Regions from separate parts of the Azospirillum sp. TSH20 genome, predicted to be linked through region 2. Evidence: predicted binding sites of a transcription regulator. Region 2 holds the regulator's gene; each other region holds the start of a gene.
The links. Region 2 encodes PhoB, which activates phosphate uptake and scavenging genes when phosphate is short. Its sites were predicted from a motif close to TNTCATAAAACTGTCA; they were not measured.
Positions count from the first base shown of each region.

Region 1: pstS (phosphate ABC transporter substrate-binding protein PstS) is a predicted target of PhoB. The motif match lies at 2,602-2,617, and genes of this name have one in related genera.
Region 3: TSH20_RS06255 (Na/Pi cotransporter family protein) is a predicted target of PhoB. The motif match lies at 1,974-1,989, and genes of this name have one in related genera.
Region 4: TSH20_RS15980 (RNA degradosome polyphosphate kinase) is a predicted target of PhoB. The motif match lies at 2,035-2,050, and genes of this name have one in related genera.

Region 1 is NZ_LGQU01000043.1:35,943-40,442, reverse strand. It holds gene TSH20_RS12455 (methyl-accepting chemotaxis protein) at 1-2,572, shown strand, start outside; gene pstS (phosphate ABC transporter substrate-binding protein PstS) at 2,759-3,826, shown strand; gene pstC (phosphate ABC transporter permease subunit PstC) at 3,935-4,500, shown strand, end outside.
Region 2 is NZ_LGQU01000042.1:121,865-126,364, forward strand. It holds gene pstC (phosphate ABC transporter permease subunit PstC) at 1-89, shown strand, start outside; gene pstA (phosphate ABC transporter permease PstA) at 82-1,386, shown strand; gene pstB (phosphate ABC transporter ATP-binding protein PstB) at 1,478-2,224, shown strand; gene phoB (phosphate regulon transcriptional regulator PhoB) at 2,320-3,024, shown strand; gene TSH20_RS12075 (SAM-dependent chlorinase/fluorinase) at 3,197-3,925, shown strand; gene TSH20_RS12080 (Bax inhibitor-1/YccA family protein) at 4,014-4,500, opposite strand, start outside.
Region 3 is NZ_LGQU01000022.1:182,120-186,619, forward strand. It holds gene TSH20_RS06250 (EAL domain-containing protein) at 1-13, opposite strand, end outside; gene TSH20_RS06255 (Na/Pi cotransporter family protein) at 221-1,891, opposite strand; gene ychF (redox-regulated ATPase YchF) at 2,043-3,143, opposite strand; gene pth (aminoacyl-tRNA hydrolase) at 3,247-3,819, opposite strand; gene TSH20_RS06270 (50S ribosomal protein L25/general stress protein Ctc) at 3,911-4,500, opposite strand, start outside.
Region 4 is NZ_LGQU01000054.1:34,917-39,416, reverse strand. It holds gene TSH20_RS15990 (CYTH and CHAD domain-containing protein) at 1-1,354, opposite strand, end outside; gene TSH20_RS15985 (histidine phosphatase family protein) at 1,439-1,957, opposite strand; gene TSH20_RS15980 (RNA degradosome polyphosphate kinase) at 2,149-4,296, shown strand; gene TSH20_RS15975 (Ppx/GppA family phosphatase) at 4,320-4,500, shown strand, end outside.

The DNA of each region.
Region 1 (4,500 bases), on a different contig from region 2:
CAAGTCGAAGATGCTGATCGCCTTCGGCACCGTGGCGGCACTTCCCTGCATCGCCGCGGTGGTGGGCTGGATGTCCTATGGCGCCGTCCGCGGCCATGTCGCCGACATCACCGGCACGCAGGTGCCGGTGCTCAGCGCCGCCCATGGCCTTGCCACCACGACGGCGCGGGTGCTGGCGCTGGGGCCGCTGATCGACGCCGCGACCTCCGAGGAGGATCTGGGCCGGCTGCGCAGCGCGGTGGCGGAACAGCGCGGGGCGCTGGACGGGCAGCTCGTCCGGCTGGCGGACGGGTATGGTCATACTGGGGGCGATGCGGATCGCGTCGCGGAACTGACCGGCACCGCCCGCTCGCTGCTCGGCACCATCGACGCGCTGGGGACGGCCACCGGCCGGCGGCTCACTCTGCAGGAACAGCGCAGCGGTCGGCTGGCGGAGCTGAGCGACATTCATGCCAAGCTGCTCGCCGCGCTGAAGCCGGACATGCAGGCGTCGCGCGAGCAGCTGGCCCAGGCGATCGCCGCGATGGTCGAGGCGACCTCGCAATCCTCCGCGGTGATCGGCGCCGAGCTGGGGCAGACGGTGATCCCGCTGTTCCAGCTGCGCGGGGCGGAAGCCGCCCTGGCGAAATCGCTGCTGATCGGCGCGTTCGAGACCGACCGGTCGAAGGTGATGTCGCTGTCCACCGACTTCGACTCCGCGCTGTCCGACCTGCAGGGCGCGTTGCGTCCGCTGGCGAAGAGCGAGGCGGCGGCTCCGGTGGTGGCAGCGATCAACGAGCTGGCGGCGTATGGCGACGGCGACAAGAGCGTCTATACCCGCCGCGTCCGCCAACTCACCCCCGGCATTCCGGAGGCGGAGGCGTACAAGCTGGCCGAATCGCTGGCGGCCGGCGTCGATGACATCGTCCGGCTGGACCGCGACGCCAACGCCCGCATGCTGCCGCTGATGCTCAATTCGCGCGGCCGAATCGCCGAGGCCGGCAACGCCATCGCCGAGCGGATGCAGGACCTGTCAACCAACGTCGTGCCGGCCGCTCAGCACCGTTACACCGTGCTGAGCGGCCTGATGGCCGACGCCAACCTGCTGGCCGGCAAGCTGGCTGAGGCCGGCAATGCGGAAACGCCGGCCCGCCTGACCACTGCACGCCGCACGCTCGATCCGCTGGCGGCGACGATCCGGGCCACCTTGAAGGACTCGAACGACGATCTGGGCGCGGAGACCCGCCGGCTGGCGGAGCGGCTGCTGGCGCTTGGCTTCGGCGACGACGGCATCCTGGCTCTGCGCAGCGGCGAATTGGCGGCCTATGCCGAGAATGCCGCGCTGATCGACAGCAACCGCAGCACCGGCGCCGCCCTGACCGCCATGGTCGACGGGCTGGTCCAATCGGCCGAGCGGGCGACCGCCGACGGGGCCGCCGCCGCCCATGACGCGCTGGAGCGCACCAACGAAATCCAGTTCCTACTGGCGACCGCCGGCGTGCTGCTGGCCGGGCTGATCGTCTCGCTTTATGTCGGGCGCCGCGTCGTCGGCCGGATGGAGGCGCTGGCCGACGCCATGCGCCGGGTCGCCGGCGGCGACCTGACGGTGGAGCAGAAGGCCGACGGCAACGACGAGATCACCGACATGGCCCGCGCCCTGTTCGTCTTCATCGCCAATGCCCGCGCCATGGAAGAGGCGCACGAGAAGGTGGAGGTCGAGCGCCGCAACGCCGCCTCGGCCCGCCGGACCAGCATGCTGGAGATCGCCGACCAGTTCGAACGCAACGTGCTGAGCAGCGTCGAGACCCTGGCCGAGGCCGCCCGCGTCATGGCCGCCCGCGCCCGTTCGCTGACCGACATCGCCGCCAACGCCAACGACCGGGCGGAGGCCGCCATGCAGCTGTCCGGCGAGATGGCGGCGGGGATCCAGCAGGTGGCGACCGCCGCGTCGGAAATCTCGCAGTCGATCGCCGAGATCAGCAAGCGCACCGGGGAATCGGCCCGGATCATCGGCGACACCGCCGCCGGGGCGGAGCAGGTGAAGGCCACCGTCGCCGACCTGTCGAGCACGGCGGGCGAGATCGGCACGGTCGTCGGACTGATCGACGAGATCGCCGGCCAGACCAACCTGCTGGCGCTGAACGCCACAATCGAGGCGGCGAGGGCAGGGGAGATGGGCCGCGGCTTCGCGGTCGTCGCGGGGGAGGTGAAGGCCCTTGCCGGCCAGACCGCCCAGGCCACCGCCGAGATCGCCCGCCAGATCGCCGCGACCCAGGCGGCCAGCCGCGAAACGGCGGAGGTGGTGGCGACCATGACCGGCAGCGTCCAGCGCATCGAAACCAATGCCTCGGCCATCGCCGCGGCGGTGGAGGAACAGGCGATGATCACGTCGAGCATCGTCGACAGTTCCCACCGCGTCGCGGTCGGCACCCAGGCGGCCTCGGACCATGTCGCCGGCCTGTCGGAGGCCGCGGCCAAGGTGCGCACCCAGGCCGGCGACGTGCTGCAGGTGGCGGAAAGCCTGTCGCACGAGGCGACCAGCCTCGGCTCATCCGTGCATCTGTTCCTCCAGGAAATCCGGGCCGCGCGATGAGCGGGCGGCTTCGGGCAAGAACGGGTCGGTTTCATAAAACTGACACGTAAACAAAACAAACCCGTCACTGGCGGCGGCTATGGTCACCGCGACGAAGAAGGCGGGTTACGACGTCCGGCCGAGGCCGGGCATTTCTCCAACCCAACGACACCGTCCAAACCTATCGGGAGTTTTGCCGTGAAAACCATGACTTCGGCGTTCGTTCGTTGCGCCGCCTTCGGTGCCCTGGCCGCTCTGTCCGTGTCGGTCGCCCCGCTGTCGGTCGCCTCGGCCGCCGACATCTCCGGCGCCGGTGCCACCTTCCCGTACCCGATCTATGCCAAGTGGGCCGACGCCTACAAGAAGGAGACGGGCACGGGCCTGAACTACCAGTCGATCGGTTCGGGCGGCGGCATCAAGCAGATCAAGGCCAAGACGGTCACCTTCGGCGCGTCGGACATGCCGCTGAAGCCGGAAGAGCTGGAGCAGGCCGGTCTGATCCAGTTCCCGATGATCATGGGCGGCGTGGTTCCGGTCGTGAACCTGAAGGGCATTAAGGCCGGCGAAGTGAAGCTGTCGGGCACCGTTCTCGCCAACATCTACATGGGCGAGATCACCAAGTGGAACGACCCGCAGATCAAGGCGCTGAACCCCGACGTCAACCTGCCGAACACCGCCATCGCCCCGGTCTACCGCTCCGACGGGTCGGGCACCAACTTCCTGTTCACCGACTACCTGTCGAAGACCAGCCCGAAGTTCAAGACCCAGATCGGCGCCAACACCTCCGTCCAGTGGCCGGCCGGCATCGGCGCCAAGGGCAACGAAGGCGTGGCCAACATGGTCAAGCAGACGGACGGCTCGATCGGCTACGTCGAATACGCCTACGCCAAGCAGAACAACATCACCCACCTCGACCTGCAGAACAAGGACGGCAAGACCGTCGCTCCGAAGATCGAGGCCTTCCAGGCTGCCGCCGCCAACGCCGACTGGGCGAACAGCAAGGGCTATTACGTCCTGCTGACCGACGAGCCGGGTGCGGAGAGCTGGCCGATCACCGGCGCCAGCTTCATCCTGATGTACAAGAACCCGCAGGACGCCTCGGCTTCCGGCGAAGCGCTGAAGTTCTTCGACTGGGCCTATAAGAACGGCGACAAGATGGCGACCGAGCTGGACTATGTCCCGATGCCGGACTCGGTGGTGTCGCTGGTCCAGAAGACCTGGGCGCAGACCATCCAGGCCGACGGCAAGCCGGTCTGGACCGCGTCGGCCAAGTAACCACGGCCAACCGACCTCGGGTGGGCCGGCGGACGGCTCGCCCGAGGGCATGATCGCCGGTGGGAACGGAAATTGCGCCGTTCCCACCGCACGCCTCACGGAGCGGCCATGACCGAGATCGCGCTGACCTTGACCGACGCACACGCCTCCACCGCCCGACGGGCCCGCCGCCAGCGCCTGCAGGATGCGGCCTTCCGCAACGCCACCCTCGCATTCGCGCTGCTCGTCCTGCTGATCCTGGGCGGCGTCACGGTTTCCCTGATCGACGGCGCGCTTCCGGCACTGCGCACGTTCGGCTTCGGCTTCGTCGCGACCGAAGTCTGGAACCCAGTGTCCGAGCAATTCGGCGCGCTCGCCCCGATTTACGGCACGCTGGTCACGTCCATCATCGCCATGGCCGTCGGCATTCCCGTCAGCTTCGGCATCGCGCTGTTCATCACCGAGATGTGCCCGGCCTGGCTGAAGCGCCCGCTCGGCGTCGCCATCGAGCTGCTCGCCGGCATTCCCAGCATCATCTACGGCATCTGGGGCCTGTTCGTCTTCGCCCCCTTCATGCAGTCGACCATCCAGCCCTTCCTGATCAACACGCTGGGCCAGATCCCCGGCATCGGCAACCTGTTCATGGGCCCGCCCTACGGCATCGGCATCCTGACCGCCGGCCTGATCCTGGGCAT
Region 2 (4,500 bases):
GCCTCGGCCTTGTGCTGTTCCTCGTCACGCTCTGCCTCAACATGGTCGCCCTGCGGGTGGTCCGGACCTATCGGGAAAAATATGACTGACCTCGTCGAGCAGGACGTGGCGGCCGTGACGCCAACCACAACCCCCGTGAAATCGCGGCTGCGCAGCGAAGCCTTCGCCCACCGTCTGCGCGCCCGCCATGCCGCGGAGCGCCGCTTCCGGCTGGCCGGTGCCGCCGCGGTGGCGTTGGCGGCGCTGATCCTGGTGCTGCTGCTGGGCTCCATCGTCGCCAAGGGCGCCAGTGCCTTTTGGGAAGCGCGCATCCGGCTGGAGGTGACGCTGGACCCGGCGGAGGTCGCCGACCGCAATTACACCGCCCCGTTGCGCCGGGCGCTCTACGCCCAGTTCCCGCAGATCACCGACCGCGCTGGCAAGCGCGTGCTGAACGATCTGCTGTCGTCGGGCGCGCCGTATGAGCTGGAGGCGATGGTCGCCAAGGACCCGGCGCTGGTCGGAACGACCCAGACCGTCTGGGTCCGCGCCGACGACCAGATCGACCAGCTGGTGAAGGGCGGCTACCGCCGCGACCTGCCGGAAAGCGAGCGCGGGCTCAGCGACGCCAAGGTCGCCGCGGCCGACGCGCTGCTGGCCTCCGGCGCGCTGGCGCAGGGCTTCAACACCACCCTGTTCACCGCCGGCGACAGCCGCGAACCGGAACAGGCCGGCATCGGCGGCGCCATCGTCGGCTCGCTGCTGACCCTGCTGGTGACCATGGCTCTGTCGGTGCCGGTCGGCATCGCCGCCGCGGTCTATCTGGAAGAGTTCGCGCCGAAGAACCGCTGGACCGACCTGATCGAGGTGAACATCAACAACCTCGCCGCGGTGCCGTCGATCATCTTCGGCCTGCTGGGTCTGGCGGTGTTTCTGGGATTCTTCGGCATGCCGCGCTCGGCGCCGCTGGTCGGCGGGCTGGTGATGGCGCTGATGACGCTGCCGGTCATCATCATCGCCTCCCGCGTCGCGCTGAAGGCGGTGCCGCCGTCGATCCGTCAGGCGGCGCTGGGCATCGGCGCCTCACCGCTGCAGACGGTGCTGCACCATGTGCTGCCGCTGGCGATGCCCGGCATCCTGACCGGCACCATCATCGGCATGGCCCGAGCCCTGGGCGAGACGGCGCCGCTGCTGATGATCGGCATGGTCGCCTTCATCGTCGACATCCCCCATGGGCTGACCGACAGCGCCACGGTGCTTCCGGTCCAGATCTACATGTGGGCCGACAGCCCGGAACGTGCCTTCACCGAGCGCACCTCCGCGGCGATCCTGATCCTGCTCGGCGTCCTGATCCTGCTGAACGGGGCGGCCGTGATCCTGCGCAAGATTTTCGAGAGACGGTGGTGAGCGCCCCATGAGCATCCCGAGCCCGCTGAAGCTGCGGCCCCGTGGCGACCGGCAACCGAACCGGGCAGCCGCTGCGGCGCTGCCTGCCAAGATGACCGCCCGCGGGGTGAAGGTGTTCTATGGCGCCAAGCAGGCGTTGAAGGGCATCGATCTCGACATCCAGGAAAACCGGGTGCTGGCGCTGATCGGCCCGTCCGGCTGCGGCAAATCGACCTTCCTGCGTTGCCTGAACCGGATGAACGACACCATCGAGGGCTGCCGGGTCGAGGGGCGGATCGCGCTGGACGGCGAGGACGTCTATGGCAAGGCCGTCGATGCGGTGCAGCTGCGCGCCCGTGTCGGCATGGTGTTCCAGAAGCCGAACCCCTTCCCGAAGTCGATCTACGACAACGTCTCCTACGGCCCGCGCATCCACGGCCTCGCTTCCGGACGCGACGAGCTGGACGAGGTGGTGCAGACTTCGCTGAAGCGCGCCGGCCTGTGGGCCGAGGTGAAGGACCGCTTGCGCGAACCCGGCACCAGCCTGTCCGGCGGCCAGCAGCAGCGGCTGTGCATCGCCCGCGCCATCGCCGTCAGCCCCGAGGTGATCCTGATGGACGAGCCCTGTTCTGCGCTCGACCCCATCGCGACCGCCCATATCGAGGAGCTGATCGACGAGCTGCGGGCCAACTACACCATCGTCATCGTCACCCACAACATGCAGCAGGCCGCCCGCGTGTCGCAACGCACCGCCTTCTTCCATCTGGGCGAGATGGTGGAGTGCGACGACACCGAGGAAATCTTCACCAACCCGCGCGACGAGCGCACCCAGGGCTACATCACCGGCCGCTACGGCTGAGTCCTGCCTTACGCCTGCGCCCCCCTTCCCTCCTTTGTTGAAAAGGCTGTCCCATGCCGGTTAACGTCGAGACGCGCGCTGTGAACGGAGCCACCATGAACGCGGCCCTCAAGCCGCTCGTCCTGATCGTCGAGGACGAGGCCGACATCCTGACGCTGCTGAAGTACAACCTGGAAAAGGAAGGCTTCCGCGTCGCCACCGCCAGCGACGGCGAGGAGGCCCTGCTGGCCGCCGGCGAACAGACGCCGCACATCGTGCTGCTCGACTGGATGCTGCCGCTGATGAGCGGGCTGGAGGTCTGCCGCCAGCTGCGCCGCAACGCCAAGACCCGCGACATCCCGATCATCATGCTGACCGCCCGCGGCGAGGAAGGCGACCGGGTGCGCGGCCTGAATTCCGGCGCCGACGACTACATCACCAAACCCTTCTCCCCGACCGAGCTGGTGGCCCGCATGCGCGCCGTGCTGCGCCGCGCCTCTCCCGGCATGACCGACGAGGTTCTGACCTTCGCCGACGTGACGATGGATCTGGCCGCCCACCGCGTACGCCGCAACGGCCGGGACGTACATCTGGGACCGACCGAATTCCGCCTGCTGCGCCACTTCATGCAGCATCCCGGCCGCGTCTTTTCCCGCGAACAGCTGCTCGATCTGGTGTGGGGCCACGACGTGTACGTCGAGCCGCGTACGGTCGACGTACACATCCGCCGCCTGCGCAAGGCGATGAACGAAGAGGACGAGTTGGACCTGATCCGCACCGTGCGGTCGGCGGGGTATGCGCTGGATACGAAGTCGGTGTGAGGATTGCTGGCTTCGATTGCCCCCACCTAACCTCCCCCGCTGGGCGGGGGAGGGACTGCCGCCGCTCTCCCGAACAAGTACTCTCCTGCCTAAGCACTTGTCCCCTCCCCCGCCCAGCGGGGGAGGGTTAGGGTGGGGGCAAGTCAGCAGCGGCACTGGTGAGATTGCTCCCATGATCCTGCTCTTCACCGACTTCGGCCTCTCCGGCCCCTACACCGGCCAGATGAAGGCGGTGTTGGCGCAACAGGCGCCCGGCGTCCCCGTCATCGACCTGTTCGCCGACGCCCCCGCCTTCGACCCGCAGCTGTCCGCCTACCTCCTGGCCGCCTACGCTCCGGCCTTTCCCGCCGGCAGCGTCTTCCTCTGCGTCGTCGATCCCGGCGTCGGCACCGACCGCCGGCCGGTGATCGTGGAGGCCGACGGGCGCTGGTTCGTCGGTCCGGACAACGGCCTGTTCGCCCTGCTGACCCGCCGTGCAACGTCGCTAAACGCCTGGACCATCGACTGGATCCCGGACCGGCTGTCCGCCAGCTTCCATGGCCGCGACCTGTTCGCCCCCGTCGCCGCCGGTCTCGCCACCGGCCGCAGCATCGAGCGCAGCCTGCTCGCCCCAGCCGCCATCAATCGTCCCGACTGGCCGGACGAGTTGGCCCGTATCGTCTATGTCGATGTCTACGGCAACGCCATGACCGGCATGCGCGCCGCTGCCCTGCCCGTCGACGCGGTGCTGTCCACTGCCGGCAGCCGCATCGCCCGTGCCCGCACCTTCGGCGCCGTCGGGCCGGGACAGCCGCTGTGGTACGAGAACTCCAACGGGCTGGCGGAGATCGCCGTCAATCGCGGGCGGGCCGACCGGGTGCTGGGGCTGGCGGTCGGCGATCCAGTGACCGTGGAGTCCTGAACCGCCCCAAAAGAAAGCCGCCCGGAAGCGGGGGGCTTCCGGGCGGCTGCTGCTTGATCCGATGCTTGTCCGATCAGGCGTCTCGGGGTCAGTCGTTGTTGCGCTGGCCCATGAACTGCAGCAGGAACTGGAACAGGTTGATGAAGTCCAGGTACAGCGTCAGGGCGCCCATCAGAGCCAGCTTGCCGGTGCTCTCGTGGTCATAGCCCTCGGCGTAGCTTTCCTTGATCGCCTGGGTGTCATAGGCGGTCAGACCGGTGAAGATCAGCACGCCGATGGCGGAGATCGCGAAGTGCAGGGCCGGCGACTGGAAGAAGATGTTCGCCAAGCCGGCGATCACCAGGCCGATGACGCCCATGATGAGGAACGAGCCCATCTTCGACAGGTCGGCCTTCGTGGTGTAGCCGTACAGGCTCATCGCCAGGAAGGTGGCGGCGGTGACGAAGAAGGTCAGCGCGATCGACGCCCCGGTGAAGACCAGGAAGATGGCCGACATCGACAGGCCCATGGCACCGCAATAGGCCCAGAAGATCATCTGTGCCGATGCGAAGGACAGGCGCTGGATGCCGAAGGAC
Region 3 (4,500 bases), on a different contig from region 2:
GCGTGTTCGCCACCGTCCGCTCCCTCTCGACAACCATTCCCGGGTTCGACACCGGCCCGCTGGGCCTCATTGCCATAACAACCACAGGAACGATTTGTTAACCATGTCGCGAAAGAGCTTGACGAATTTTATATGGTTACGAAAGTGTTAACGTGGCTGGGCTGGTGACAAGAAAAGGTCGAAGCGGAAGCCATGCCGCACCCCCATTGGGAGCGGACGGTCACGCCCGTGCTTCCCCTCGTTTGAGACGGCTGGGCAGAAGCTCCCCCGATTGATCGAGCACCGGATAGGCGGCGGCAACCAGATGGGCATTGATCCGGCGCAGGTCGCGCAGAATGTCCAGATGGAGGGCGCTGGTCTCCACGCTTTCCTTGCGGCCGGCGCGCAGGCGGGCAAAATGCGCCTCGGTGGCGCTGGTCTCCAGATCGCGGATTACCTCCTTCTCGTGGATCAGCGCGCGGGCGGACCGGACATCGCCGGACACGAAGACGGCGGCGGCCAGACGCTGGGTTTCGCTCAGCCGTTCCAGCATGCCGGCGATCTCGGCCGCCCCCTCGGTGGAAAAGCGCAGCCTGCGCCGGATCTTCTTGGAGGCCGCCTCCATCAGATTGCGGTCGACGATGTCGCCGACATGCTCCAGATTTATGGTGAAGGTCAGCACGTCGGACACCCGGCGGGCGTCGCGTTCGTCCAGATCCTCGACATTGATCTGGGTGAGATAGCGCTTGATGGCGTCGTGCAGCCGGTCCAGTACATCGTCCATTCGCCGGATCTCCTGCACCCGCTTGCGGTCGTCGGTCTGGATCACGTCGAGCGCGCCGCGCAGCATGCTGTCCACCGTGTCCGCCATGCGCAACGCCTCGCGCGACGCGTTGGCGATGGCGAGATGGGGGACGCGGAGCGCACTGCGGTCGAGGTAGAGCGGCATCGCCGGGTCGGCGACCGCAACCCGTTCCGGGAACATCCGGGTCAGCATCCGCGCGAACCAGGGGAGCGGCCCGATGAACAGCCCGGCCATCGCCAGATTGAAGGCGAGATGGAAGTTGGCCGCCAGCCGCGCGGGATCCGGCGACACCGCCTGCAAGCCGGCGGTGATCGGCCCCAGCAGCGGCACGACGATGAGGCAGCCGACGAGCCGGTTGATGAGATTGCCCACCGGCAGCCGCCTTGCCGCCGGGTTGCGGCCGTCGCCGCCCGGTCCCTCCACCACCGGATTGACGGCGCTGCCCAGATTGGCGCCGGCGACCATGGCGACCGCCGCCTCCGGCCCGATCACCCCGCCGCCGGCCAGCGAGGCGATCAGCAGGATGGCGGCGACGCTGGAATGGGCGGCCCAGGACAGCAGCGCCGCCAGCATCACAGCCACCACCGGATCGGCGGTCAGCATCGCCAGCATCCGTCGCAGCATCGGCGCGTTCTCCGCCGGGGCGATGGTGGCCAGCAGCAGGTGCAGCGACAGCAGCATCAGGCCCAGCCCGATGGCGACCCGGCCCAGGTCGCGGCTGCGCGTCCGTGCGCCGCGACGAAAGGCGATGAAGCCGCCCAGCAGAAGGACCGGCGCCACATGCGCAACGTCGAAGGCGAGAATCTGGACGATCAGGGTGGAGCCGACATTGGCCCCCAGCATCACCGCCAGCGCCGGCATCAGCGACACCAGCCCGGTGGCGGTGAAGCCGGTCGCCATCAGACCGGTGGCGGTGCTGCTCTGCAGCAGCATGGTGATGCCCATGCCGGACAGGAAGGCGGTCCAGCGGTTGCGCAGCCCGGCCCCCAGGATGCGGCGCAGGTCGCCGCCAAGCGCGCGGGTCAGCCCGCTTTGCACCATGTGCAGCCCCCACAGGAGCAGCACGACATTCCCGGCCAGTTCCAGCAGCACCCGCGTCGCCTGCATCGCACCCCCTCTGTCGGGTCGGGGATGCGATCAAGCGGCACCCCTAACTGAAGTGTGGGGTGCGCCGATTGTTACGACAATATGACAGTTGGGTGACGGCGGAGGTGGAAAGGGAGACGATGATGCCGCCGCCTCCCCGATCCCCGCTTACTCAGACGTTGAAGCGGAAGTGGAAGATATCGCCGTCCTGGACGACATATTCCTTGCCTTCCTGGCGCATCTTGCCGGCGTCCTTCGCCCCCTGCTCGCCACCCAGCGTGACGAAACTGGTGTAGTCGATGGTCTCGGCGCGGATGAAGCCGCGTTCGAAGTCGGTGTGGATGACGCCGGCCGCCTCGGGAGCCTTGGCGTTGCGGCGCACGGTCCAGGCCCGCGTCTCCTTCGGGCCGACGGTGAAGAAGGTGATCAGGTCCAGCAGCTTGAAGCCGGCGCGGATCAGCTTGTTCAGCCCGGTTTCCTCCAGCCCCATCGACTCCAGGAATTCGGCCTTCTCGGCCGGGTCGGAGAGCTGGGCGACTTCGGATTCGATGGCGGCGGAGATGACGACGACCTCGGCATTCTCGGCCTTGGCCTTCTCGGCGACCTTGGCGGAGAAGGCGTTGCCGGTCGCGGCCGACGCCTCTTCGACGTTGCAGACGTAGAGCACCGGCTTGTCGGTCAGCAGCATGAACTGCTTGAACACCGGCTTTTCTTCGTCGGACAGCTCGACCACGCGGGCGGGCTTGCCGTCCTGCAGCACCTTCAGGGCGCGCTCCATCAGGTCGGCCTTGATCTTGCTGTCCTTGTCGCCGCCCTTGGCCTTCTTCTGAAGGCTGGTCAGCTGGCGCTCCAGGCTTTCCATGTCGGCGAGCATCAGCTCGGTCTCGACCACCTCGGCGTCGCGCAGCGGATCGACATTGCCCTCGACATGGGTGATGTCGTCGTCTTCGAAGCAGCGCAGCACATGGACGATGGCGTCCACCTCGCGGATGTTGGCGAGGAACTGGTTGCCCAGCCCTTCACCCTTCGACGCGCCGCGGATCAGGCCGGCGATGTCCACGAACTCCAGCTGGGTCGGGACGACCTTCTGCGACTTGGCGATTTCCGCCAGCTTGTCCTGCCGCGGGTCGGGCACGCCGACGCGTCCGACGTTCGGCTCCTTGGTGCAGAAGGGGAAATTCGCCGCCTCCGCCGCCTGGGTGGCGGTCAGCGCGTTGAAAAGGGTCGACTTGCCGACGTTCGGCAGGCCGACGATGCCGCAATTGAAGCCCATGGGTGGGTGCTCGCCGTCGGAAATTCTGGAATTGAGGCGCTTTATCCTACGATGGGGGACAAAGCGCAAACGCGAAGTGGGGGAAGGTCCGGCAGGCCGCGGCTTATCGCGCCTGCGTCGCCACCGTCACCTTGTTCATGAACAGCTCCGGCTGGCCTTCCACGATCAGCGGCAGATTGTCGGAGACGGCGTCGAGCAGCGGGTCGATCCAGCTCTGGTCGGCCTTGGCGAAATCGTGCAGGACGTAGCCGCTGACCAGATCCTTGTTGCCGGGATGGCCGATGCCCAGACGGATGCGCCAGTATTCCTTGCCGATATGCGCGTCGATGGAGCGCAGGCCGTTGTGCCCGCCATGGCCGCCGCCCTTCTTCACCCGGATCTTGCCGGGGGGCAGGTCCAGCTCGTCATGGATGACGACGACGTTCTCGGGCTTCAGCTTGTAGAACTGCAGGGCCGCCACCACCGACTGGCCGGACAGGTTCATGAAGGTGGCGGGCTCAAGCGCCAGAACCTTGTCGCCGACGACGGTGCCCTCGGCGGTCTGGCCCTGGAAACGCTTCTTCCACGGGGTGAAGCGATGGCGCTGGGCGATGGTCTCCACCGCCATGAATCCGATGTTGTGGCGGTTGCGGGCATACTCGTTGCCGGGGTTGCCCAGTCCGACCAGAAGCAGCATGTCCCTCACCCTTTGGAAACCACTCTCCACAAACGAAGCGGGGGGCCGAAGCCCCCCACCGTAACCATCTTCAAAGGTCGAACGCTCCTTATCAGGAAGCGGCGCCCTCTTCCGACTTCAGGCCCGACGGCGCAACGATGGTCGCGATGGTGAAATCGCGGTCGGTGATCGTCGAGGTCACACCCTCCGGCAGCTTGACCGAGGAGATGTGGATCGAATCGCCGACGTCGAAGCCTTCGCACGAGATGGTGATGTGCTCGGGGATGCTGTCGGCCGGGCAGCTCAGCTCCAGCTCGTGACGGACGATGTTCAGCACGCCGCCGCGCTTCAGGCCGGCCGACTTGTCCTGGTCGACGAACTCGACCGGAACCTGCACGTTGGTGCGGGTGTCGCCGGACACGCGCAGGAAGTCGACATGCAGCGGGAAATCAGTCACCGGGTGGAACTGCACGTCGCGCGGCAGGACGCGGTGGGCGGTGCCGTCGACGGTCACTTCGAACAGGTGCGTGAAGAAGCCCGGCTGATGCAGGACGCGGGTGAACTCGAACTTCTCGAGCGAAATGGTCAGGGGAGCCTGCTTGCCACCATAGATGACGGCCGGAATACGGCCATCACGGCGGGTCTGGCGGGCGGTCCCCTTGCCGGCCCGTTCGCGCGTCTCAGCGCCGAGCGGAATGATCT
Region 4 (4,500 bases), on a different contig from region 2:
CGGTGTAGCGCAGCGTGCGCAGCCGCCGGCGCAGCTTGTCGCGCGCCTTGGCATCCTCCGGCGGCTTCGCCGTCTTGCCGAGCTTCGCCATCCGCGCCGACAGCCAGCCGCCGGCCACCGTCGTGACCGGGGCCGACAGCGCGGCCCGGCGGTCGCCGTCGGCCTCCGACATCCAGCGGCCATGCTCCAGCCACGCGGCGAGCGCCAGGACCATGGTCGTGCAGCCCGGTGCCAGGATCGCCGCCATCGCTTCCCGCGCCGGTCCGGCACCCGCGGTCCGGGCGAGCGAGGCCAGCCGCTCCAACGCCGTGCGGTCGATGCCCGGCGCTGCCTTCGGATTGGCGAGAAGCGGGTCGATGACGCCGGACATCAGCACGTCCCACCCGCGCGCCGGCCCCAGCCGCTTAGCGAGCGCGCGGCTTTCCTCCACCAGCCGGTCGGCCTCGGGGGAGGCGACCAGCGGCGCGAAGAAGCGATGGGCGATGCGCAGCCGCCGCAACGCGACGCGCATGCGGTGCAGCCCCTCCACATCGCCGCCCGCAAGCGCGCAGGATTCGTTGGCGAGGAACTGGCGCAACGCCTGCCGCAGGATGTGCCGGTAGGCCTCCGCCACCGTGGTCAGCGGCGACAGGCCGAGCGGTTCGGCCTCCACCGGCCCCGGCGCCTTGCCGGTGACCAGCCGCAGCCCCGCCTCCGCCTTGCTTTCGGTGCCGATGCGCATGGGGATGGCGGCTTGCAGGGTCAGCGCCAGGTCGAACAGGCTGGCGACCTTGCCGGCCTTCAGCTCCAGTTCCACCTCGCCGACCGGCAGAGAGTTGCCGCCGGCATAAATGGCGCCGTCATCCACCGCCAGCTCGACCGCCGTCAGCGTATCGGGGCGCAGCAGCAGGGTGGTGCGGCGGAAATCGGTGATGAACAGGCAGTCCAGCGCATCGAGTGCCGCCGCCGGAACCAGCCCGGCGACGCCGGGATCGCTCAGCACGCCGATATCCACCGCTTCGCCCGCGACGACCCATTCCCATTCCCGCCGCACCGCCACGGCGGCGGAATCGCCGGGGCTGGCGCTGTTCACGGTCTTCAGCGTCTGGATGAAGCGGTCGCCCTCCTGCCGCACGCGCAACGCCACGCCGTTCGCCGCCAGCTTCAGGTCGGGGGTGTCGAAATAGGCGGTGCGCAGCCGCTGCGTCGTCGCCGGCCCGTCGGCCAGCGCCAGCAGCCCCGGAAGGGAGGCAACCCGAGCCAGATCCGCCGATGCGGCATGGAGCTTCAGCTCCACCTCGCGGAAAGCGGCGGGGGTTGAGGGCTGCGCATCGGGAAGTACGGACGGGCTGACGGGCGGAATGGCGGGTGGCAAGGGTCGGCATCCTCCCGAATCCGGCCGGAGCGCGGCCTCGAATGAACCAGGTGGCTCCGTGGATACCCCAACCGTCGCCGCAGGTTAAGAGAGTTTACGCGGCTGCACAAAATCCGCCAGCCGCCCGGCCCCCAATTCCAGGTCGGCCCAATGCAGCGTTTCGAAGACCAGCACGGCGCAGGCGCCGGTCGGAAACTTGTCGGCCAGCGCATGGCGCAGCCCATGGTCGCCGCTGCCGGTCAGGGCGTTCGCCAGCTCGTGCAGGTCCGGATTGTGCGCCACCAGCATCAGGCCGGTCGCCCTATCCGGCGCGTCGCGCAGCCGTTCCAGCAGCGTGCGGGCGCCGCACAGGTAAAGTCCCCGCTCATGCTCCACCGGTGGGTATGGCGCGCCGATGGCCGCCATCACGCGCTTGCGTGTCTCCACCGCTCGCACCGCTGTGGAACACAGGACGAGGTCGATGTGGGCGTGATGCTTGGCCAGATGGCCGCCGACCAGGGTGGCCGCCTTCTCGCCACGGGCATTCAGCGGCCGGTCGTGGTCGCCCAGCGACGGATCGTCCCAGGAGGATTTAGCGTGGCGCAGCAGGAACAGCGTCTTCATGGCTGAAATCGGTCGCGTCAGGGGAGGGGCAGGGGAGGGAGAGGACTGGGCGCAGTCGCAGCGTATAGCCAAATGGGAGTCCTGAAACCGTAACGCATATGGGATACTCTGTCTGCCCACCATATAACCGTCGTCGGCACCGCTCAAAGGCAAGCGCCGGCGCCCAGGGTTTCAAGATTTCAGAGGTCGACGTGACGCAACTCCAGGAACTCGATTCGGTCGGTATCGAGCCAAACGCTCCGGAACGCTTCATTAATCGGGAGCTGTCGTGGCTGGCCTTCAACCAGCGCGTCCTGGACGAGGCCGCAAACCCCAATCACCCGCTTCTGGAGCGGTTGCGCTTCCTGTCGATCTCCGCCAGCAACCTCGATGAATTCTACATGGTTCGCGTCGCCGGCCTGAAAGGGCAGGTGGCCGCCGGCGTGAAGGCGCCGAGCCCGGAGAATCTGACTCCTGCCCAGCAGCTGTCCGCGGTGAAGCAGCGCATCTCCCTGCTGATGGACAGTCAGCAGACGATGTGGCGCACGCTGAAGGGCGAACTGCGGGAGGCCGGAATCTCCGTGGTCGATCCCAGGGACCTCAGCGAGGGCGAGCTGGACTGGCTGGAAGCGAAGTTCCTGGACGACATCTTCCCGATCCTGACCCCCATCGCCGTCGATCCCGCCCACCCCTTCCCGTTCCTGCCCAATCTGGGATTCTCGCTGGCGCTGCAACTGCACGACCCGGTCAAGGGCCGGCACATCGACGCCCTGGTGCCGCTGCCGTCGCAGCTGGAGCGGTTCCTGCGCCTGCCCGGCTCGGACATCCGCTTCCTTCAGTTGGAAAAGGTGGTGATGCAGTTCATCGACCGCCTGTTCCCTCCGTTCCAGGTCAAGGCGCACGGCGTCTTCCGCGTCCTGCGCGACAGCGAAATTGAAATCGAGGAAGAGGCGGAGGATCTGGTCCGCACCTTCGAAAGCGCGCTGAAGCGCCGCCGGCGCGGCAGCGTCATCCGGCTCGCCACCGACAGCGGCATGGCTGCCGACCTGCGCGATTTCCTGCGCCATGAGCTGAACGTCGCCTCGGACGACGTCTTCATCCTGGATGGGCTGATCGGCCTGACCGACACCAAGCAGCTGATCGTCGACGAGCGGCCGGATCTGGTCTTCCGCCCCTTCAACGCCCGCTTCCCGGAACGAATCCGCGATTTCGGCGGCGACTGCTTCGCGGCGATCCGTCACAAGGACATCGTCGTCCACCACCCCTACGAATCCTTCGACGTGGTGGTGCAGTTCATCCGGCAAGCGGCCCGCGACCCGCAGGTGGTGGCGATCAAGCAGACGCTCTACCGCACCAGCAAGGACAGCCCCATCGTCGCCGCGCTGATCGAGGCGGCGGAGGCCGGCAAATCGGTGACCGCGCTGGTCGAGCTGAAGGCCCGGTTCGACGAGGAGGCGAACATCCGCTGGGCGCGCGATCTGGAACGCGCCGGCGCCCAGGTGGTCTACGGCTTCGTCGACCTGAAGACCCACGCCAAGGTGTCGCTGGTGGTGCGGCGCGAGAAGAAGGCGCTGCGCAGCTACGTCCATTTCGGCACCGGCAACTATCACCCGATCACCGCGAAGGTCTACACCGACCTGTCCTTCTTCACCTGCGATCCGGCACTGTGCCACGACGCCGCCGTCATGTTCAACTTCATGACCGGCTACGCGACGCCGAAGGTGCTGGAGAAGATCGCCATCGCGCCGATCACGCTACGCCAGCGCCTGTTCGACCTGATTGAGGCGGAGATCGCCCATGCCGCCGCCGGCCGTCCGGCGTCGATCTGGGTGAAGCTGAATTCTCTCGTCGATCCGGTCATCATCGACAAGCTGTACAAGGCGTCGCAGGCCGGGGTGCAGATCGACATGATCATCCGCGGCATCTGCTGCCTGCGGCCGGGTGTGAAGGGGCTGTCGGAGAATATCCGGGTGCGCAGCATCGTCGGCCGGTTCCTGGAGCACGGCCGCGTCATCTGCTTCGGCAACGGCCATCCCATGCCCAGCAATCAGGCCAAGGTGTTCATCTCCTCGGCCGATTGGATGACCCGCAACCTGGACCGCCGCATCGAAACGCTGGTTCCCATCGAAAACCCGACCGTGCACGAACAGGTGCTCGACCAGATCATGGTCGCCAACATGAAGGACGACGCAAGCACCTGGAAGCTGGGGCCCGATGGCGTGTACCATCGGATCAAAGCTGGCCCGGACGCGTTCAGCGCCCATAATTACTTCATGACCAACCCCAGCCTGTCCGGCCGGGGCAGCGCGCTCAGCAGCAAGCGCACGCCGCCGCGGCTTATGCTGCATGCGGTGTCCTGAGGGCGGGTGACGGGAGCGAGAGTATGAGCAAGGACAAACGCGCGGCCGCCATCCCCGGCGACGTCGGACAGGCGGGCGTCGGCGGATTCGGCATGGCTGCCGCCTCCGATCGCGCCCCCGACCACGCCCGCGAGCGCGTCGGCGTGATCGACATCGGCTCCAATTCAATCCGTCTGGTCGTCTATGACGGGCTGACCCGGTCTC